2 linked regions of the Magnetococcus marinus MC-1 genome follow. The protein of the gene in region 1 interacts with the protein of each later gene in a pairwise test. Links are inferred from orthologs where the notes say so. Each region holds a gene or a part of one and is shown on either strand. Other genes may lie near its edges. The genes, in order: dprA and recA.

What was found.
Region 2: the proteins of dprA (region 1) and recA interact in binary tests that used the Bacillus subtilis proteins (3 or more experiments, as listed by UniProt). The link is inferred for Magnetococcus marinus MC-1 from one-to-one orthologs.

Annotation. Positions count from the first base shown.
Region 1 is NC_008576.1:4,594,544-4,606,026, forward strand. Bases 3,562-6,413 are described here. They hold dprA (DNA-processing protein DprA), read right to left. Parts: upstream 5,605-6,413; coding sequence 4,519-5,604; downstream 3,562-4,518. Other genes in these bases: topA (type I DNA topoisomerase), read right to left, coding at 3,562-4,423; plsY (glycerol-3-phosphate 1-O-acyltransferase PlsY), read right to left, coding at 5,622-6,233; MMC1_RS18830 (class I SAM-dependent methyltransferase), read right to left, coding at 6,372-6,413. In the rest of the region: trxA (thioredoxin), read right to left, coding at 1-202; MMC1_RS18810 (glycosyltransferase family 4 protein), read left to right, coding at 869-1,933; more of topA, read right to left, coding at 2,072-3,561; more of MMC1_RS18830, read right to left, coding at 6,414-7,109; TRAP transporter substrate-binding protein DctP, read right to left, coding at 7,148-8,182; ssb (single-stranded DNA-binding protein), read left to right, coding at 8,315-8,857; MMC1_RS18845 (hypothetical protein), read right to left, coding at 8,987-9,868; MMC1_RS18850 (NAD(P)/FAD-dependent oxidoreductase), read right to left, coding at 9,888-11,105; 16S rRNA (cytosine(967)-C(5))-methyltransferase RsmB, read right to left, coding at 11,320-11,483. UniProt on the Bacillus subtilis protein: Protein that helps load RecA onto ssDNA during transformation. Binds cooperatively to circular ssDNA, is able to bridge different segments of DNA. Favors the loading of RecA onto SsbA- or SsbB-coated ssDNA and formation of RecA-DNA filaments.
Region 2 is NC_008576.1:1,982,091-1,993,697, forward strand. Bases 8,632-11,607 are described here. They hold recA (recombinase RecA), read left to right. Parts: upstream 8,632-9,534; coding sequence 9,535-10,680; downstream 10,681-11,607. Other genes in these bases: MMC1_RS08200 (type IV pilus twitching motility protein PilT), read right to left, coding at 8,632-9,294; parC (DNA topoisomerase IV subunit A), read left to right, coding at 10,818-11,607. Also shown: MMC1_RS08175 (helicase associated domain-containing protein), read right to left, coding at 1-3,684; MMC1_RS08180 (bifunctional aldolase/short-chain dehydrogenase), read right to left, coding at 3,827-5,899; lsrF (3-hydroxy-5-phosphonooxypentane-2,4-dione thiolase), read right to left, coding at 5,987-6,865; MMC1_RS08190 (FlgO family outer membrane protein), read right to left, coding at 7,039-7,623; MMC1_RS19880 (FlgO family outer membrane protein), read right to left, coding at 7,623-8,240; more of MMC1_RS08200, read right to left, coding at 8,257-8,631. UniProt on the Bacillus subtilis protein: Multifunctional protein involved in homologous recombination, DNA repair and competence.

The sequences.
Region 1 (11,483 bases):
GAACATTGGGGTTTTCATCAATGTTCAGCTTAACCACTTTCAGGCTGCCAACTTTATCCTGAGCCAGCTGGTCCAGAAAGGGGGCTACCTGTTTACAAGGGCCACACCATTCGGCCCAAAAATCCACCAACACAGGGGTCTCTGCTTGCAGGACATCTGTTTCAAATTGGCTATCGGTGGTTGAAGTGACATGTTCGCTCATGATCTGGTCTGCTCCTCTTGTGCATAATAAAGAAAACGGCGCGACCCCTTGGATGTATAAGATTGGGGCTACGGTATAACCCAAGGGTTGACACTGTTGTCCATGTTACCAGCTTAGGCTAGGCTAAGGCTGTTTATGTTCCAATTTCCTAAAATAAAGGCGCGGCGCTTAACCACCTAGCCTGCTGCAATCTCCCGCAAGATGGATACTGCCCTGCTACCGTAGGTTGCCAGCCTGCTGTTGTCAAGTTGCTCTCATTTGACCTTTGACAATCATGCGCCCAGTACCTATAGTTGCACATCCTAGATTTTGATGATTGCGCGGTTAGCTCAGCCGGATAGAGCGTTGGCCTCCGGAGCCAAAGGTCATAGGTTCGAATCCTATATCGCGCGCCATTTTTTCAAAGGCTTACGAATCTCTTCGTGGGCCTTTTTTGTTGCCAACCACCCAATAACGACCCAAAATCACAATCTCATCGCATGGACTGCATAACTTGCCCATACCCGCTGCCTGAATTTACCCATCTGACTTCTCCAACCCTGGCCAAGCGCACCAAATATCCACACTCCATTTACCAGACTTACACCGGCTTGACACATAAAGTTCATTTGCATTTCAATGGCTTACAAGCGTATTGTGTGAAAACTTTGTTGAAAGGGAGTTCACATGCGCATTCTAATCGTATCCGACGCTTGGTATCCCCAGCGTAATGGTGTTATCCGGGTTCTAGAGTCTCTCATCGAAGCGCTCGAAAAACGTGGTCATGTACTTGGCATGATCACCCCCAACCGCTTTACCACCATCCCCTGCCCCAGCTATTCGGAAATCCCCCTGGCCTTGTTCCCCTATCGCGGGGTCAAACGGCAGATCCAAGCCTTCGCCCCACAGGCGCTGCATATCGCCACCGAAGGCCCCCTGGGATCCGCCGCGCGGCGTTGGTGCTTAAACCATAAAGTGCCCTTTACCACCGCCTACCACACCAAATTTCCCGAATATATTCACGAACGCACCAAGCTGCCCCTAAACTGGCTCTATGCCGGCATTCGCCGTTTTCACAAACCAGCACACACCGTCATGGCCCCCTCGCCCTCGGTCTATCGTGAGCTAACCGCCCGCAACTTTCCCCATGTGCAACCCTGGGCCCACGGGGTTAATGTGGAGGTGTTTACCCCCCAACCCAAAGATTTCCTGCAACTGCCCCGCCCAATCCATATGTTTGTGGGGCGTATTGCGGTGGAAAAAAATATTCCCGCTTTTCTGGATCTGGAGCTGCCCGGCAGTAAGGTGGTGGTGGGACGGGGTCCCCAAAAAAACACCCTGCAAAAACACTACCCCCACGTCCATTTTTTCGATACCAATAACGATACCGAATTGGTCCAGCTCTTTAGCAGTGCCGATGTCTTTGTGTTCCCCAGCCTGACCGACACCTTTGGTTTGGTCATGCTCGAAGCCATGGCCTGTGGCGTGCCCGTGGCCGCCTATCCCGTTACAGGGCCTTTGGATGTCATGCAGTTGGATGGCCCCGGCGAAAACGCCATGGGCTGCCTCGATTTTGACCTTACCCTGGCCATTCAAAAGGCGCTGGGTAAATCTCCCGCAGCATGCCGGGCCTACGCCATGAACTTCTCCTGGGAGCGCGTCGCCGACCAGTTTCTGGCGTTTCTTGCCCCCATCGAAACACGGGATGCCCTACCCGCCCCCCTCACCGCTGAAGAGGTGGAAGGCTCTTAAGCCTTATACACGCCCTTGCGCTACCCCTTGACCCATACAGACGGAGGGATAAGGGATCTGAAAACAGACAAGCCGGAGCATAACGCCCCGGCTTGTCTGTTTTTTACACCTTAGGTCAGGCTAATCCCCACCATGCGGTTACTGCTTGGAGGTTTTTATGGGCGCCTCGACCACCTCTTTATAGTCACACCCCTCCGCCACGCAAATATGCTCGGTACCCCGGGTTTTGGTCACCTTTTTGGTCACAAAGGGAGCCTGACACTTGGGACAGGGGATCTCCAAAGGCTCATCCCACAACGCCTGCTTGCACTTGGGATAGTTGGAACAGGAGTAAAAGATCTTACCCCGTCTGGATTTCTTCTCCAAAAAAGTGCCCTGACCACAGCTCGGACAGGCCACACCCGTATCCCTGGGTTTATTCAGCGGCTGGTTATTTTTGCACTCCGGTGCACCAGAACACCCATAATATTTGCCGTAGCGCCCCTCTTTAATCAGCATGGGTTTGCCACACTTATCACAGGGAATGTCGGTAAGCTCCGGCTCTGGACGCGAGACCTCCTCCTCCTTATTGAGCGGCTCGGTATGCTTGCACTCTGGATAACCGGTACAGGCCTTAAACTTACCAAAGCGGCCCAGTTTGATGGAGAGCGGTGCGCCACATTTGGGACACGGCTCATCAATCTGCTCGGTGGTTACCTCCTCTTTAGAGGTGGTCTCATCCTTGAGCGTGATCTGCTGAATAAAGGGCTGCCAAAAATCCTCCATCAAAGGGACCCAACTCTTCTCCCCCCGGGAGACCGCATCCAACTGATCCTCCAGATTGGCGGTAAAGTTATAATCCACATAGGTAGAGAAGTGTTTGGTCAGGTAGCTGTTGACCACCATACCCACATCTTCGGGATAAAATTTGCGGGCATCCAGCTTGACATAACCCCGATCCTGTAGCGTGGACATGGTCGGCGCATAGGTGGAGGGTCGGCCAATACCGTAGCTCTCCAGCACTTTAACCAGGGTGGCTTCTGTATAACGCGGCGGCGGCTCGGTAAAGTGCTGACGGGCATCCAGCGACTTTTGCTCAAGCTGCTGTCCTACCTCCAGCGGCGGCAGAATGCTCTCATTATCATCATCGTCATCTTCGCGGTCTTGGGCCGATACCTCATCTTTGCCCTCCATATAGACCTTCATAAAGCCAGCAAAAGCCACAGAGGAGCCGGTGGCGCGAAAACGGTAGGCCGCGTTGGGGTCTTGACTATCCACCGACAAATTGGCCGCCACTTTATCTATTTTGGCTTGGGCCATTTGGCAGGCTACGGTGCGTTTCCAGATCAACTCATATAGACGAAATTGATCCTTCTCCAGGATCTCCCGCAGCATCTCTGGTGTGCGGATAACATCCGTGGGGCGAATCGCTTCGTGGGCCTCCTGGGCATTTTTGGCCGAGGATTTGTATTTGCGCGGTGACTTGGGCAGATACTCCTTGCCATAACGGATCTCAATCTGTTTGCGAATCGACTCAATGGCCTCATTGGCCAAGTTCACCGAATCGGTACGCATATAGCTAATAAGGCCTACCGTCTCTTTACCGCCATCCGCCGTCGGCACCTCCATACCTTCATAGAGGCGTTGGGCCACGGTCATGGTTTTTTTGGCCGAAAAACCCAGCTTGCGCGAGGCCTCCTGCTGTAAAGTCGAGGTGATAAAGGGGGGCGCAGGATTGCGCTTGCTCTGCTTTTTCTCAATTTCGGAAACATACAGTGGACGCTTCTCCACCGCCTTAATCAATCTTTTGGCATAGGCCTCATCACCAATGGAAAATTTGGAGAGTTTCTCCCCATCGGCCACCGCCAGACGCGCCTCAAAGGGGCGTGGTGCGGATTGTGCCGCCTGCGCCGCCAGAGCGGTAATGCTCCAATATTCACGAGCCTCAAAAGCTTGAATCTCCGCCTCGCGCTCGCACACCAGACGCAACGCCACCGACTGTACCCGACCCGCCGAGAGACCCCGGCGTACCTTGCGCCACAAAAGCGGACTCAGATTAAAACCCACCAAATAGTCCAACGCCCGCCGTGCCTGTTGGGCGTTCACCATATCCATATCCACATCCCGGGCGTGGGCAACGGCGTCCTGAATGGCGGTTTTGGTGATCTCATGGAACACCACCCGCTTAACCTGCACATTTTCTAGCAGTTTTTTCTCATTCAAAACCTCATAGACGTGCCAGGAGATCGCCTCTCCCTCGCGGTCAGGGTCGGTTGCCAGCAATACTTGCTCAGCCCCCTTCACAGCCTTAGCCAACTCATCCACCCGTTTGGTGGAATCCTTGGGCACGCTATATTTCATAGCAAAACCGTGCTCCGTATCCACCGAGCCATTTTTGCTGGGTAGATCACGAATATGCCCGTAGGTCGCCACCACTTTATAGCCACGACCCAGGAATTTATTGATGGTTTTCGCCTTGGCGGGTGATTCCACGATGACCACTGCCGTCATGTTTCCACCATTCCATTTCAAAGTTAAGGTGAAGGGTTAGAGTGTTGTACAGCCTATTCCTTCGCCTGTCCAACCCCTTTCTATCCATACATCCATCAAGAAACCTGTGGCACCAAGGCCAGGGTTCCCCCCATCTCACGGGTAATGATGCCGCACAGCTCAAGCTGAAGTAATGTGCTGGAAAGCTCCGCAGGTGTCAAATGACAAAGACGCAAAAGACCATCCACCGTCAAGGCACCATCCCCCAGCGCCGCCACCACTGAGGCCGCCCCAGGAATATCCGGCAGCACCTCACTCACGCCCCCTGAGGGGATCACCGCCACCCTTTTGGCCTGCTCTGGCACCACCCCACCCCAGGCCAAAGCCTGCACCACATCCGCCGCGCTCTCCACCAACGTGGCACCCTCTTTTAAAAGCTGGTGTACCCCCCGGCTACGCTCATCATCTACCGCCCCAGGCACGGCAAAAACCTCGCGATTCTGCTCCAGCGCCATACGGGCCGTAATCAGTGAACCAGACTTTAACCCCCCTTCGACTACCACCACCCCCCGGCTTAACCCACTGATGATGCGGTTGCGCCGGGGAAACCGTTTGGGGTGGGGCTGCGTCCCCGGGGGATATTCACTCACCAAGCAGCCCTGTCGTATAATCTGCGCTTTCAGTTGCATATTGGGCTTGGGATAGCTCACATCCAAACCGCACCCCAACACCGCCACCGTCGCCCCCCCACCCAACAGCGAACCCGCGTGCGCCGCGCTATCAATACCCACCGCCAAGCCACTCACGGTGGTCAGCCGCATCTGCCCCAAATCCGCCGCCAATTTATGGGCAAAACGCTCCCCATTGCGGCTACAGCGGCGGGTGCCCACCATGGCGATCAAGGGTTCCTGATTAAGCAGCGCCCCATCCCCCTGTATAAACAGCAGCGGGGGGGGATCGGAGATTTCCAAGAGCTGTTGGGGATAGGCCGGTTCACGCCAATGCAGCGCCGTCGCCCCCATTTGGTGGGTCTGTGTAAGCAGCCTTTCTACCCAACTGGCATCGGCCAATGTTAGCTCGGGTTTAAGCCTTGGCAAGGCCCGTAAAATGGCGTGTGGTGTGGCAAACTGTCTTTCATAGTGCAACAGGCTAATGGGCCCCAAGCCTGGGGTGAGCATCAACTGTAACCATGCGTGATGCACCCCTTGCCCCATACAGGTCAGCCCTTTTTCCCAATGCGGGGTTCGGTGCCCTGTAGGATGCGCTGGATATTTTGGCGATGTTTCCAAAACACCATGGGCACCACAATGGCCGCCACCACCAGGGCTGCCGGCGTGCCGTAGAGATATTGATAAAGGGGCATCATGGCAAAGGCGATCAACGCCGCCAGCGAAGAGATGCGAAACAGCAGTGCCCCCACCACCCAACTGCCCACCGCCAGCAACCCCACAACCGGGGTCAGCATGAGAAATACCCCCAACCCGGTGGCCACCCCCTTACCCCCCTTAAAACCCAAATAGACCGGGTAGAGATGCCCCATAAAGGATAACAGCGCCATGGCCGCAGTAATGGGGCTCTGCCAGCCAAACATGGCAATGCCCGCTGCCGTGGCCATGGCACCTTTGCCAATATCCAAAACCAAGGTTAACAACCCAGGAATTTTTCCCGCCGTGCGCAGCACATTGGTGGCACCAATATTGCCGCTGCCTTGGGTGCGAATATCCCCCACCCCCCAGAGTCGGGCGATCACCAAGCCAAAGGGCACGGCACCCAGTAGATAGGCGGCGCTTATGGCCATTAAGGCTGTTGGCGTAAAGAGTTGGGCGATCATGCATGCCTCATGGTTAAAAGAGTAATCCTTGCTGTAAAAATCCGGTGCAGACCCCTAACCCTGAGCAGAGATGAGGCCGCACGCCTTGACCCGGTGGCGGTCTGTGTTTACATGTTCCTAGCCGCCGCCTTAACCCCATTATTCCACGCCAAAGGATGGTACCACCACATCCCGCCCCCCTTGGTTACCCTGGATGCGAAACAGTTTGGATTGATAACGCAATCGGTGAGGATAATCCCTCACCTCTGTCACACCGGAAATGGTGTAAAGAAGCTGCGTGACAAACTGCTGCGCCACATCGCCGTGGGGTTGGTCCGTCATAACAAAGGTAGGGTAGGGCTCGGTGGTTAGGGCAAGCAGTGCATAGTTATGGCTCTGCACAAACTGGTTAACCGCCTCGACCACGCCAAATTGTTGGTACACCGCGTAGGGATGGTTGCAGTAGTCATGACCAAGAATCAACCCACCCTGTTTGATTTTGGTGTGATAACTCTCTAGATCAGCCGTAACACCAGCTTGACTATGGAGGCCATCAATATAGATCCAATCCAGGCTATGCTCTGCAAAATCCGCCGCCGCTTGCTGGGAATAACTACGCTTAATCGCCACCACACCCCTGGAGATTTCATAGGAAAAGCGGCGTCGCACATTTTGAAAACGGCCCTCCTGCTCCTCAGCCGGGCAGTTGTTTAGATCGGTTTGATAGTCATCGCGGGTCTGCTTTTCCCAAGGGTCCACAAGGGTAAGCTGGCGGGGATGATTGCGATCCAAAATCTGCGCTGAAAAATTCCCCTCGGCCACACCAATCTCCACCACATGGCCCTGCTTGGGTAATAAACTTAATACCATTTGACGGGTTGTTGGGCATAGAAACATCTTAAAATACTCTTTCTAGGGTTACGCACCCCCACCTGTTACGGGGTGTTGACCATCAAACCATTGTTTTGAACCCACATTTGCCATAACTGACCATGCAGCCCCAAACGTTTCTCCAGTGCCTGTAACTGCTGCCCTACCTCTGGTTTGAGCTGCTCGGCCAACGCCTGTTCATCCACCGGGGTGGGCTGTGGACCATGCCCGGCACTCCAATCCCCCAGCAGTTTTTGCTCCAGCCGCAGGGATTCTGAAAAACCCTGGCGCAAGCCATTGGCTACCGTTTCCCGCAGCTGTTGGCGGAGCTCTTTGCTTAAATTGGCATACCACCGGTTGCTCACAATAAAGGTCATCCACCCATAGAGATGGTGGGTGGAATAAAACTGCTTGCCCTGGGATGCCACACGGGTACGTGCCAGCAGCTCTGGTGTGCTGGAGATCCCTTGCAGCCAGCCTGCTTGAATCGCCTCTGGCACCGCCTCGGCTGGCACATAGCTGGGTTTTAACCCCATAAGCTCCAGATTTTTTTGGTGGGCTATCACACCGGGGGCACGAATGGTGGCCCCCCTCAGCTCTGGCCAAGCGCGCCCCTCAAAGGTGGTGACACCATAAAATCCGGTCCCCCCATAACCCAAAACCTGTATACGCTTGCGCATGGCGCGCAAACGCAGCTTTTGATCGTAGCGACTGCCGATAAACTGTACCAACTGATTGGGGGTCACAAACAGACGGGGTATCAACAAGAGCTGATAGGCGGGCAAGGTTTGGGATAGGGTGGAAGCCGAGACAAATCCCCCTTCCAATTTTCCCTCAATGAGCGCTTTGACCATGCTGATCTCATTGCCCTGCTGGCCATTGTGCAAAATCTCCACCTTGACCTGGCCCGCCGTTGCCTGTTCAATATCCGCCGCCATGCGCCTAAGATTGCGAATATAGGTCATGTCCATGCCCTGGGTTGCGCCAATGCGCATGACCTGTACGGGGTTTTGGGCATAGGCGGGCGTGGTCCATAGGGCGACCAACAGCGCAAATGGCGTCAATAAGGTGCAAAAAATTTGAAACATGGTATGGTGCATGTGGCGTCAACCGTGTGATGTTCCATGAAAAGAGGGTTTCCATGGGATACCATGCCTGCGCCCCTTTGTCAGGTGCTGATCATCATATAGAACGTTTTCCCCCCAATTGGGGGTGTTTGCCAGGAGGATAGAATGGCCTTTTCCCTTAATAAAGTACAACTGATTGGCAATCTGGGTGCAGACCCAGAGGTGCGCTATACCCAGGCGGGTAAGGCGATGGCCAATTTAAACATTGCCACCAGTGAATCATGGAACGATCAACAGGGCCAGCGCCAAGAGCGTACCGAATGGCACCGGGTTGTGATCTTTGGCAAAGCCGCAGAGATCGCCCAGCAATATATGCGTAAAGGCAGCAAGGTCTATATCGAAGGGCAGCTGCAAACCCGCAAATGGCAGGATCAGAGCGGTCAAGATCGCTACACCACCGAAGTGGTGATCAGCGGCTTTAATGGGCAGATGATTATCTTAGACCGGCCCAGCGGCGGCGGCTTTGGTGGCGGCGGGGCCCCAGCCGGAGGTTTTGGCGGTGGTGCGCCCAACGCGGGTTTTGCTGGCGGCCCCCCCCAGGGTAGTCCTGCCCCGAGCGGTGCTGCCAACCAAGGCAGCGGCACCTTCTCATCCCCGGCGGATACCTTTAATGAAGGCCCCGACTTTGATGATGATATCCCCTTTTAGACCCACCACGCAGGCCATCCAAACAGAGCTCTACCAAAACGGGCGGATGTCCCATAAAAAAGCCCCTGTGGCGCCAACACCACAGGGGCTTGTTATCCGCCCCCCCTTGCGGGGCTGTGACACCCCAGATTAAGGTCTGGGCTGCGCGGCGGGCACCACATTACGCTGCCACCATCCCTTGACATGATCCATGGTCGAGGCACGAGCAGGCATTGGGTCCGAGGCCGTGGGCGCATTGGGCGGCGGCTGATCGTGGAAAAATAGGGTCTTGAATAGGTTAGGCTCTTCCGGTCTCGGCGGTGCGCTGAGATCTTCCAGCGCATTCTGGGTCAAAAATAGCACCTGCCGGGTGGCCAATTCGGTCATCAACTCCAGAGAATAACCCGCTTCTGGGGGGGAACTCTTCGCCATCGAGGTGCTGGTGCTGATGGCCGTCAATGCCAATGCCGGATTTTTGACAAACATACCGGTGTTAATCAAAGCGGCACTCATACCTGTGGCCATCTCAGCATCATGTTTACGCTGGTGCGGCTCCGAATCCACCCGAATACGCATGCGCCGCAATAACTCACCCTTTTCCCCCAGCAGATAGGCATCCCAATCCACCAAACCGCTGGTGGCGGTACCGCTGTTGCGTAGTATCCGTGGCTCAATCCAGAGCGTAACCGGCCAATCATTATCCTGGGCCAGCATCACCGCCTCTTCCAGATGGTAGGCCGGTTGCCACTCCTGCACCAGCCGCTCAGCAATACGTCCTGGCAAAATTTGACGGTAGATGGTGCGGGTATAATCCACCAACACCCCATCCTGCCCCGCCTGCTTTTGCGTGATGGGCAATAGATGCACCTCGGGAAACGGGGTGATCTTGCCATCGTTGTTGGTGGAGGCCTCCCAACACACCTGAACATCTTTCAGGGGGACCTCGCAACCTTTGCGATAGACCGCCTGGGCGGTGCCACTGGCCAGTAATAGCACCATGGCAAGGGGTAATCCCACAAGTCGCTTCATCATCACGACGTTCTCCTGATCGTCAAGGGTTGCCTTTGTCTCGCATAACCTGCATAGCATCAAACAGATAGACTGCAAAGGGCAGTGCACAGGTAAATCCTGGGGAGACCGCATTCAAGACATGAAAGCTGCGGTGATCCCCTTCAAAATGGAAATCCATCTCCAACCGTCGCTGCCGCACATGATAGAGCTGCGCACGAATGCCGGGAGGTCCCCATTGCCGGTAATCCTTTACCGACACACCGTGCGCCAACTGTTTGGCCAGATGAGCCATCCATACACGGTTATATTTCATCATCTCTCGCACCGCCAACCGGCGGAATCCAAAGGGATTGTGCCACAACATCTGAAGCTCGCGCCCCATGATCTGCCGACACTCCGTTGCCGAGAAACCCTCCAATCCCCCATAGTGCTGCCGCCAAAAGGCCGGTATCGCCGTGGGGCCTATTTTGGCTTTACCATCAACGGTGACGGTGAAATGCACCCCCAAAAAGGGATTGTCCAGATCCGGCACCGGATAGATATTGGTTTTCCACGCCCCTGGGGCTTCGCTGCTCTTGAGATAGAGCCCCTTAAAGGGCAGCACCACATGCTCCTGACAAAAACCGTACGCCTTGGCAATGTGGTCGGCGTAAAGCCCAGCCGCATTGATTAAATAACCCGGTTCTAGCCACTGTTTGCCGATCTGCACCCGCTCACCCTGGCAACCCAGCCATGGTGCATGGGGGCGAATCTCAATACCGGCATCCTGCACATCCCGGCTAAGCTCGGCCATCACCTCTTTCGGATCCACCGATGCTGTGAGGGGAGAAAAAAGGGCCGATCCTGCCGTTTTTACACGGGGTTCTATGGCTTTTGCCTGGGCCTCTGTGACACGTTCCAAGGGTACCTGATTGCGCTCTGCCCGGCGTTGCAGCTCATCCAGCCCCGCCAGATCCCCCTCATGACGGGCCACCACCAATTTGCCACACGGATGGATACGCAATTTGCGTTCCATACAGTACTGGCTCCATGCTTGATTGCCCTCACGGGTAAAGCGGGCCTTGAGACTGTCGGCGGTATAGTAAAAACCCGCATGCAGCACACCGCTGTTACGGCCACTGGCATGCAGACCGGGCTGGGCCTCCTTTTCCGCGACCACAATGGTGGCACGCGGATGGCGTTTGCGGGCCTCCAGCGCCAACGCCAAGCCGATTACACCGGCACCAAGAATGAGAAAATCAGGGGAGTCCGTCGACATCGCTACACCAAAAGAGTCAAGGGGGTGACAAGGACGTGGTGGCAGCAGCGATGGGCCATGCCCCCAACAGGGGCCGGGTAGCAGGGGAACCTCCCCCCATAGGCGTACCTAAACAGCCCACCCGCAACGGCGGGTTGTGGGCGGCTTACAACCCCGCTGCGACCAACCCAGCGGGCACCGGGGGCCAGAAGAGAGCCCCCCTGCGACGCTTAATTCAGTGATTGGCATCCTTGATCAGCCGCGCCGCATAAAAACCGTCCACCCCATGGGTCGCCGGTTCGGTGCGTAGATCCCCTGCGGAATCAATCCACTCGGGGAGAATACCCGCCATGCCCGCCTCCAACGGCAGACGCTTCCACTGGGGATGCTCTTTCAGGA
Region 2 (11,607 bases), 2.6 Mb from region 1 along the record:
CCATAGACCCAACTGCGCATTACCCGCCCACGCCACCGGGACATCACAGTGACCATGCTGCTGTTTAAATTGGCGCAGTGCCTGAAACAACTCTTCGGCCTGAGCCTGCTTGATCTCCCAGATAAAGTCCAGTTCATCCAATAGAGCCATGAGCTCAGGGCTGAGCAGATTTTTATTGCCCGCCGCCCGCTGCTGCTGTACCCAACGCGCTAAGGTGGGTTGCTGGGCATCGTTGATGGGAATGGTTGAGTGCCCCTCCCGCGCGTGAAACGCCTTCAGCGCTTCGTAACTGGATTCCCAAATTAACCGTTGGGGGTCCCAGACAAAGCCCAACTCATCCAGCCGCTGGCCGCGCTCCTCGCCCAAGCTGCTCGCCTTAAAGCTTTTGCGTTGGGCCTCGACCCACCATGCCAGTTCACTGTCGGCCTCATAATCATCCGGCACATTGCAGTGACCAAATAGGGTGTGAAACTCCACCAACTGAATAAACATCTGCTCCCAATAGAGCTCTTGGGCATCCCAAATAAAGCCCAATTCATCCAGTTGTGCCACCTGCTCGGCGCTCAACTGCTCTTTTTTGCGCGCGCTGCGTTGGGCCACTACCCACTTGGCCAAGGCGGGATTTTCTGACCAACCCTTAGGCACATGACAGTGGCGGCGCTGCCTGTGATACTCCACCAAAGCCACCCGCATAGCGTGCCAATCATGCTGCTTTTGGTCCCACTGCATGCCCACCGCACTCAGAGCCGCAAATTGATCGGGCGGTAAACTCTGTTTATTGCCCAATTTACGCTGCTCAAACAGCCACTGGGCCAACTGCGGCTGCGTGGCATCCTCTTTATCCAGATAGATGTGGCCATGCTCCCGCTGATAGGCGATGGCTTGATCCAACATGCGCCACCAGTGGGTTAACGCAGGGTCCCAGTCAAAGCCAATGCGCTGCAACGCCCGCCAGCGATGCTCCGCAAGCTTTTGCTTTTGGTGCAGCTTGCGCTGGCTATCACTCCAACTATACAGCTCTTGCTGCTGTTCAGCATCGGGCTCCTGGCCGGGGAATAGGTCTAGGAAATCTTTCAGTTTGGCCAGCATGATCTGCCAATCTTGCTCCTCCAGATCCCATACAAAATGGAGCTGTTCAAGCTGCATCACCTGGTCCGGTTCTAACTTGCCCGCCCCATAGAGTTTGCGTTGATCACTGCACCAACGGTGCAGACGGCTGTTGCCGGGGGGCCCTTCGGGTACCCGGTCATGCCCATAGTTTTGTTTGAATGATCGCAACTGTTCAAACATCTCCTGCCACTGGGCCAACTTGAGATCCCACACAAAATGAAGGGCCTCCAGTTGGGCACGGTGGCGGTCGGCGAGTTTGTCAATAAATCCATCACGGCGCTGCTTGCGCACCCAACCCGGCAGCTCTGGTTGGGCTTGCCACGGCTCTGGCACATCATCATGCCCATGCTGCTGCTTAAACTCCGATAAATGGCGGTACATGAGCTGCCATTGGGTTTCGTCAGGGTCCCAATCAAACCCCACCGCCGACAAAGCTTGGTGGCGCGCTTTTGGTAAAGCGCCCAACTCTTGGGCCTTGCGCTGGCGCTTAACCCAGCTATCCAGTGCGTCATCCTCAGTAGAAAAGGGGGTCTGCGGCGGCAGCCGTTTGGCTTGGCTGGCAAAGGCCCCCAGCATACACTCCCACTGACCACCCAGGGCCTCTACCAAAGTAGCGCCAAAACGGGCTTTAAAATCAGCCCCATCCACACCATGGCCGGTTACTTCAATACTCTGCCACAACGGCGCAATATCCAGCGTGCCGGTCATACCTTGGCGTAGGCGAATCTCATGCAGACACGCCTCCAACCGGCTATCCATACCCTTTAAGGCCATGAGCAGGCTTTGCAGGTCAGAGAGCCCAAAGGGTTCACCAGCGACCCGCCCGTGGGCATCAAAACCACGGTGAAACACCAAAGGCAGAATAATATGTGCCGTGGGGGTGCCCCCCGTTAAAGTGGGACGCAACAGCGGTTGCAGGGCATCCAACAGATCCAGCTTATCCTCCAGTTGTGGAACCAGTAACAGCGCGTCGACCGGTGGGCAGGTCTCCCCCTTGGTCAAACAGCTGCTATGGGCCAACAACATGGGCGGGTCCGCTTGTAGGGTGTTCCACTGGCTCTCCCGCTTGTGGGCCGCCCATTTGCCATCAAAGCAGCGCACCACATAGCCTTCTCGCAGGGCATCGGGCTCCTGTCGGCCCGGTAGTGTATAAAACTGTTGCGCAGCACTGCTGCTCACATGGGTGCTTAACACCCGATGGGGACGCAGCCGGTTTAACACACTCTTGATGCCCCGCCACTGGGCGCTGCTGAGATGCTCCTCCCGCGAGAGTCCATCGGTGGGCGTGGGCATAAAAATCAACGGCAAGTGCAGCTGATAAGGACGCGCCAACTGGCGCTCCACCGCAGCCCGATACTCCAGCGGCATCACCTGGGGGCCAAATTGGCCGCTCTCCATGCTGTAGAGGGGTTTGGGGTCTCCCTCTGGGCTTAACCGCCCCGCCTGTTTGGGCTCTGGCGCGTGGGTCAAAAATAGGGTAGGGGGCTCCTGTCGGGCAGGCTCAAAATCCCCCAACTCCTCAAATAAATAGGGATAACGGCTCTGCCGCTTGCCCGCCAACTTATGCGCATCGGTAATCATGCGCAGTATGGGCAGGTTGCCCTGTAACAACGCCTCTAACTTGGGTAAACCCTCGGGGGTGGTGAGGTAAAGTTTGATGCCGTGGAAACGCCACTGGCTAAAGCGCTCCACCGCAGCAGGCTCATCATAGAGCGCAAAGGGCAGCTCCCACGGGTTGAGCTTGGGACGGTCGCTGGAACCTCGCAGAGACGCCTCCGGTTGAAACGGGAATACGCTGAGGGAGAGCGAACTGGCGTGGCGATTTAAGTGACGCCAGAGCTTGCCCAGTCGCGCCAAACCCCCACTCACCGCAACCGTAACCGTGGCGGGGGCCTGTAACCCCTCCAGATAGGTAAGCAGGAGCGATTCGGTCAGTCCACTGGGGGGCAGCACCACCGTGCGGCGGCGGTTGGCCTGTAATCCCTGTAGGCTCTCTTTGGCCAAGGCCACCAAAGCTGGGGCCGGTTGATGGCGTTGGGGCTCGCTACGGCCACTGCGTAACCATTGACGCAGGGCCACAAAATCAGCATGGGTCAGTTGATCCAGATCGTGGCCACGCACCGCAAACCAAGGGGCCTGCCCCATTACCTTATTGGGTAGAGCATTGGCATTGGTGATTAATACCCGCCGCAAGGTGGCCGGTTGTGCCTCGGCAAAGGGGGCAAGCAGCTTAGGGGTGATGGGGGCGCGATTTTCACTAAACAGTGCCCCCACCGCATGCAGTCCCCCTTCGGGAGATTTATAAATGGCTTGGAAGGGATTGTCGCTGTTGTGGTGCAGCCCCATCTGCTCGCGCAGGTGCTCGGGTAGATCCCGCCAGAGCTGAAAACCGGTCATGCGCAGCAGCCGACCCGTGGCCAGCAAACCGTGCAGCAGACAGGCCATCCACTCATGGCGCAGGGTGATATCCTCCACCGCGCCAAAGCGTGCCTCCAGCTCGGAAAAGGTGTGCAAATTGTCGAACAGACCGTGCTCGACCAGCGTAATCAGACGTGATGGAATGATGTTACCCATGGCACCCTTGCTCAACAGGATAAACAAGCCCCATAAAAGGGCTCGATTCTCCAAGTAACCGGTCGTTGCGACCTGGAATAAAAGGTAGGGATTTGTATCCCTTTATGCCGCAACAACCAGAGGCTCCTCGGGCTGAAACGGATTATCTTGGGGTGGCGTCGGGCAGACCGCCATCCACCGGTAGCGTCGCCCCCGTGGTGGGGGATTGCCGGGTCGCAAAGTAGGCCACAGCATGGGCCACATCCTCTGCGGTAATCTTTTCTTTTAACAGGTTGCGATTGCGGTAATACGCCTCTAAGCCCGCTTGATCCAACCCCCGTGCTTTCATGCGATCCGGCCCCACCGTGGCCCATAGACCCGAGGCGCGCTGGCCATCAGAAAAGACCGCATCCGGGGCCACCATGTTGACCCGCACCCCGATACCCGCCAACTCCAAAGAGGCAATACGGGCCAGTTGATGGCTGGCCGCCTTGGTGGCGCTATAGGCACCAAAACTGGCCCCTGGGGCAAACACATTTTTGGTGGAGATAAGCACAATATCCCCCCCCATCTGCATGTTTTCGTAGTGGTGAGCCGCCTGTTTCAGCAGATTAAGGGTGCCCTCAACATTTACCTTATGCAGCAGGGTGAATTTATCCATCTCCAACTGCGCCAGGGGTGCGACGTGGGCCAAACCGGCGTTGATCACCAGCAGATCCACCCCGCCCCAATGGGTGATGATGCGCTCCCAACCCTGCTGTATGGCTGTCGGCGCGGTGACATCCATGGGGATGCCCAACAGCCGCTTGCCATACTGGGGTTTTAACTCCGTGATCAAACTCTCTAAGGCGGCCCCGGCCAGATCGGTGGCCGCCACACAGGCCCCCAAGTCCAGCAAATGGCGCACGATGCCCGAACCAATGGCCCCCGCCGCCCCGGTAACAACAGCGGTGCTACCGGTGAGCGGTAGGGCCGTGGGGGTCGCCACTTTATCCCGTTGAAGCAGGAAATATTCCATATCAAAACAAGCCTGTTCTGATAAGGGGTTATAGGTGCCGCCACTGGCTTTAACCGCCTGCTTAACGCGCACATTTTGCTCGGTTAGGTCGGCTAAAATTGCCGACTCCTGTAACGTTTGAGCCACACATAGGGCACCTACACCGGGTATAAAAACCACATGGGGCAGGGCATGTTGCGGCGTGGGTGGCTGTGCTCCCCCATGGGTGTGGAGATAGGCCGTATAGCGTTGCTGAAAGGCTGCGATGCGTGCCTCGGCCTGTTCCAGGTTGTCCAGCCACAGGGGCCAGGGTTTCATGCGGAGCACATAATCTGAGGTGATGGGGGGGGTAGTAAGTAGCGCCTCGGCCCCCTCTGCGGCCAAGGCTTGCAGCATGTCGTGGTGGATAATGGGGGTGATAATGGTGCGTTGCCGAGGGAAGGCGCGATTGCTCTGTGGTGGGCTGAGTAAGCCCCGCAGTTTGGGGGCAAGTGCGGTATAAGTACGCTGAGCCTGCGCCACATCCACGCTCAGAGGGGTGGCGTGGCTGGCTTGGCGGGCAATCCACTGTTCAGCTCGTGTGACCAGTTCAAGGGTGCGGTTGTAGCTGGCTTGGGCATGCTCTGCCCAGGTCACTAAACCATGGCCCATAAGCACCATACCTATAGCCTGGGGATGTTGGTCAAAGGCGTCCAGGGCCGCCACCGCCAGCTCAAAACCGGGGTGCATATAGGGCACAATGAGGAGTGCATCCCCTAGCGCTTGACGTACCACCTGTTCACCGTCCTGCCGATTGGTGAGGGCCAGGATGGCCTCGGCATGGGTATGGTCAACGTAGGTGGCTGGTAGCCAAGCATGCAGCAGGGTTTCGATGCTGGGCATGGGGTCGTCATGATGTAGACGTAGCTGGGCCAATTGATTGCGCATCTGTTCGGTTGCAAGGTGAGGCAGATGACGCAGTGCCTTGAGGGATTCCAGATCCATGGCCACGTGGTCACGCGGCTGTAAGGTTGCTAGGTCTCGCCCCGAGCCCTTGATGTGCAAAATAGAGCGGGTATTGCCGAACAGATCCTGACCTTCGACTTTAACCGAGGTGTTGCCCCCGCCATGTCGTACCAAAGCAAGTTCGCTACCCAATAGATGGCTGCTGTAGGTGCGCAGCGCCAGGGCTTCTCCAACACTGGGGGCATAGGTGGTTGACAGTTGGGCGGCGTCACGCTCGGACCAGAGATTCTGCATGGCAGTCACTTTATTGAAAGGAGGGTGGTCAGGATTGCCTACAAGGGGTGGCTGGGGAGGGAGACTCCCCAGCCTAATCAGGTGCATTTAACGGTTTTTTAGTTCCTGGTAGAGGGCAAAAGCCTCCTTGGGTTTCATCTCTTCATGCACCACTTTGTTGACCGCCTGAATCATGGCGGTAGGGGCGTCAGACTGAAAAATATTACGCCCCATGTCCACCCCAGAAGCCCCCTGTTGAATGGCATTATAGGCCATGGTCAGCGCATCCAGCTCCGGCTGTTTTTTGCCCCCCGCAATGACAATGGGTACCGGACAGGCCGCCGTCACCGTCTCAAAATCCTCTTCCACATAGTAGGTTTTGACATAAGTGGCACCCAGCTCGGCAAGGATGCGGGTTGCTAAGCGCATATATTTGGCATCCCGTGTAAGCTCCTTGCCCACCGCCGTAACCCCCAGCACCGGCATGCCATAACGGTTGCCGGCATCAATCAAACGGGTTAGGTTGTGGATGGAGCGGGTCTCAAACTCCCCACCAATAAAGACCTGCACCGCAACCGCCGCCACGTTGAGACGCAGGGCATCTTCCATATTGACCGCAATCTCTTCATCCGACAGCTCTTTCAGAATGCTCGGGCCGCCACTGGCACGCAAAACCACGCCGTTGGTGTAGCTGGGGGGGGTCATGCTGCGCAACACACCACGGGTACACATAAGGGTGTCCGCCCAGGGGAGCAGCGGCACAATGTCAACATCAATACGCTCCAGACCCGTAGTCGGCCCCATGAAATAGCCGTGATCCACCGCCAGCATGACCGTACGCCCGGTTTCGGGGCGGAAGATTTTAGAGAGACGGTTTTTCATGCCCCAATCCAAGCTGTTGCACCCTTTGAGGGTGGTCTGCGGATTGATCTGGGGTATGTTTAGATGGTAGTTTTTGCTCTCCTGCACGCCATCGCTATCAGCCATGATCACCATGCTCCTAATCGCATTAAAAGGGGTTGTATGGTTGCCTCGGTCTATAAACCCCCGCAGTGTAGCAGAAGCCCCAACCGACAGACAATCGGTGCCGACCCAAGATAAAAAAAACCCCGCCAACAAAGGGCGGGGCTGGGAGTTACCATAAACGGATAGAGCGGGTGTTACATGCGGCTGTTGGGGTTAAGCAGAACCCGAACATTGCTGGAAATAGGCACACTGAAATCCTGGGCCCCCAAAGTGGCCCGGTCTTTCATGCGGATCAGCTGCACGTTAAAGAAAACCCGGTTGCGAGCCACCGTATAGGTGCCGGCAAAGATAGCCTCAGCGCGGGTCTCTTTATAAATCTTGTCCAATTCACGGGTCAGGACAAACTGCCCCTCTTTGGGTTTCATCAACAGATCGGTACGCAAATTCATCTGGGTAACGGTGTAACCGGCCTGGGTGAAACGTGCGGTCATCTGCTGGCTGACCAATCGCCCCAATGAGCTGGTTTTGGTCAGATCGTCATTGTCAACAAAACTGCCCGCAACAATGGGAAAACGCTGGGGAAACCGATTGGCCAAATTGGCAATCATGGCATCCGCCGCCCCATAGGCAGTGGTAAGGAGCTGGGTCTCTTGCGGGCTACCCTGTTCGCTGGGGGTGGAGATCAGCGGATAGGTGTCCGGATAACGGGCTTCCGCACAACCAGAGAGCAAAGCCGCCGTCAATAGGGTGACGGCCAACCCTTTGACGAAGGTAGTCATTAGCGGTCTACCACCGACAGTGAGGGGCCGCCCGTCTCAAGCAGCAGATCCTCTGTATTGGGACTCAAGGGCAATTTGGCATCCACCGAGGCCAATACCTGACGGTTGTTGACCCGTATCATGCGGGTGGTAAAATCCAACTCGGTACGGCCACGGGTATAGGTGCCGGTGACAACCGCATAAGCCTTATACTCGGCAGAGAGCTTTTCAATGTCACGAGAGAGAATAAACTCACCCTGCTGCATGCGAATCGCCAGATCTTGACGCAGCTTAGGCTCCAGCACCGCATAACCCTGCTGGGTAATGCGTGAGGCAATGTGATCGGCAATCAAGAGCCCCAGTTCAGAGGTGCTGTCCAGATTGCTACGATGCACAAAACTGGTGACCAAAATCGGCTTAGAGCGGTGGTAAGAAGGGTGGTTCTTACGCAGCTCCGCAATCAAAGCGTCAGCAATTTGGTGGCTCATGCCTACCAAATCGACCTCAGCGGGGGCGGACATTAATTGAACCGCCACCGGTGGCGGGGGAGGGGGAGCTTGCAGCACAATATTACAGCCACTCAGCGCCGTACTTAGTGCCAGCAGACCCAGGGAGAGGCCAGCGAGTCGTTTTTTCATGGTACCCTATCCGTTTTTATTTGAACTGGTCTTTGACGTTGGCCTTTTCGTAGGCCTGCTCGCGGGTGATGAGACCCTTCTGTATGCACTCTTGCAAACCTTGTTCCAAAGTTTGCATGCCTAGCTTGCGGCCTGTTTGAATGGATGAGTACATCTGGGCAACCTGATTCTCCCGAATCAGGTTTTTAATGGCACCCGTGCCGAGCATAATTTCGTGTACCGCAACCCGCCCACCGCCGCGTTTTTTTAACAGCACTTGCGAGATCACCGCTTTAAGGGATTCGGATAACATGGTGCGGATCATATCTTTTTCCGCAGCAGGAAAGGCGTCCACAATACGATCCACCGTCTTGGGCGCGGAGCTGGTATGCAGGGTACCAAACACCAAGTGACCGGTCTCGGCGGCGGTTAGAGCCAGACGAATGGTCTCCAAATCCCGCATCTCCCCAACCAAGATGGTGTCGGGATCTTCCCGTAGGGCAGCCCGGAGGGCGTTGGTGAAACTTAGGGTATCGCGATGCACCTCGCGTTGGCTAACCAGACTCTTTTTTGACTGGTGTACAAATTCGATGGGGTCTTCCACCGTGAGAATGTGCCCATAATCGGTACTGTTTTTATAATCCACCATAGCCGCCAGTGTGGTGGATTTGCCCGAACCGGTGGGGCCCGTGACCAATACAATGCCCCGTGGGGTGGCGGCAATCTCCTTAAAAATCTCAGGGGCACCCAGCTGTTCCAGGGTGAGCACCTCGGAAGGAATGGTCCGCAGTACCGCGCTCACCCCCCGTTGCTGCATGAAGGCGTTGACGCGAAAACGGGCAACCCCCTCCAACGCAAATGAAAAGTCGGATTCATGGGTTTCGGTAAAGCTCTGTTTCTGCACATCGTTCATAATACCGTGCAGCATAGCCAGCACATCGTCACTGGATTGGGTGGGTACGTCGATGCGCCGCACATCCCCATCAATCCGCACCATGGGGGGCAGCCCGGCAGAGAGGTGGAGATCTGAGCCGCCATTCTGGACGATAAAAGTGAGCAGATCGTTCAGTTCCATGGGTGATGATCCTCGCGCAAGTAAAAGGGGTTGCCAGGGTGATTTGCAAATCCGGTGCCTGACGATGGTACACCCCCGCACCGCAGCGGGCAATTGTCGCTCTTTCGATGCAGCAACCGTGGCTTTAAGAGGCAAATTTTTGTATAAAGGGTGTTTCATTTTGCGAAAGGGTGTGACCCTGCCCGCGTGGGTCGCCCCCATGGGATCATCGCGATGCGACTGCCATCAAAAGGAAACATTATGGCTTTGGATAAAGATAAGAGCAAAGCACTGGATGCCGCGCTGGCTCAAATTGAACGTCAGTTTGGTAAAGGCAGCATCATGCGCATGAGCGAAGGTGCCGCGACCGATATTCCTGTGGTCTCCACCGGTTCCCTCGGCTTGGATATTGCCTTGGGTGTGGGCGGCCTGCCCCGTGGCCGTATTGTCGAAGTGTATGGACCAGAATCCTCCGGCAAAACCACCATGGCCCTGCATGTGGCCGCAGAAATTCAGAAAGTGGGTGGGGTGGCCGCTTTCGTCGATGCCGAGCATGCACTGGATCCTATCTATGCGCGCAAGTTGGGTGTCAATGTGGATGAGCTGATCATCTCCCAGCCCGATACCGGGGAACAGGCCCTGGAAATTACCGATATGCTGGTACGCTCTGGCGCGGTGGACTTGGTGGTGGTGGACTCGGTGGCGGCGCTGACGCCACGGGCCGAGTTGGAAGGGGAGATGGGGGACTCTCACGTGGGTCTACAAGCCCGTCTGATGTCCCAAGCGCTGCGCAAATTAACCGGTAGCATTAGCCGGTCGAGCTCATTGGTGCTGTTTATTAACCAGATCCGTATGAAAATCGGTGTCATGTTTGGTAGCCCAGAGACCACCACCGGGGGGAATGCCCTCAAGTTCTATGCCTCGGTACGTCTGGATATTCGCCGCATTGGCTCCATTAAGGATAAAGAAGAGGTGGTGGGCAACCGCACCCGCGTCAAAGTGGTAAAAAATAAAATGGCCCCTCCCTTCCGCCAGTGCGAATTTGATATCACCTATGGACAGGGGGTCTCTCTGCATGGCGAACTGCTGGATATGGGCGTGGAGATGGGCGTGGTCGAAAAGTCCGGCGCTTGGTACTCCTATGACGGTGAGCGCATCGGCCAAGGCCGAGAAAATGCCAAACGCTACATGGCAGAAAACCCCAGTGCAGCCATGAAACTGGAAGATCAAATCCGTCTTAAAGAGGGCTTAAGCGCTAAACATGGTGCGGGCCAAAGCCCCGCAACCGAAACCAAAGGCGTGCCCAGCCCCAAGAGTGGTTCCTCTGCCAAAGGCTCGTCGAGAGCAGCCAAAGCCGCCGCAGCCGAAGAGGATTCAACCGAAGATAGCTTTGCCGACGATGCCTAACCCTTAGCACCCTATGTTATGGGATCAACCGCTGTGCCAGTCGGTACAGCGGTTGATTAAAAATCTGTGGGCGATGTTTCTCTTCGTCTACCTGTTTGGTTGTCACCCTTCAATGGATCTTGCAGATACAGCGCCTTATGTCCAATACCTTTGAACAGATCGATCCATGTAACCTGCGTGAGGAGCTGGAGAGCCGCTATCTGGCTTATGCCCTCTCCACCATTATCAGCCGTTCCCTGCCCGATGTGCGGGATGGCTTAAAACCGGTACATCGGCGCATTCTATTTGCCATGCGCGCGCTACGCCTGGACCCCAACAGCCCCTATAAAAAATCGGCACGGGTGGTGGGGGATGTGATCGGTAAATATCACCCCCACGGTGACCAAGCTGCTTACGACGCCATGGTGCGGTTGGCGCAAGAGTTTGCGGTGCGCTATCCCTTGGTGGATGGGCAGGGCAACTTTGGCAATATTGATGGCGATAGCGCCGCTGCCATGCGCTATACCGAAGCCCGCCTGACCAGTGTGGCCAAAGCGCTGCTGGAAGATTTGGAGATGGATACGGTGGACTTTATGCCCACCTATGATGGCTCCATGGAAGAGCCGGTGGTGCTGCCGGCCCGTTTCCCCAACCTGCTGGCCAACGGCTCATCGGGCATTGCGGTGGGCATGTCTACCAATGTGCCCCCCCATAATGTGGGGGAGATTCTGGACGCCTGCCTGCTGCTTATCAGCAAACCAAATTGTAGCATTGAAGAGCTCATGCAACACCTGCCCGCCCCCGATTTTCCCACCGGCGGCATTTTGATGGCCGATCATGCTGAACGGTTGGAGGTCTACAGCGAAGGGCGGGGGAGTCTACGTCTGCGGGCACGCTGGGCGGTGGAGGATCTGGGGCGGGGTTTGTGGCAGATCGTGGTGACGGAAA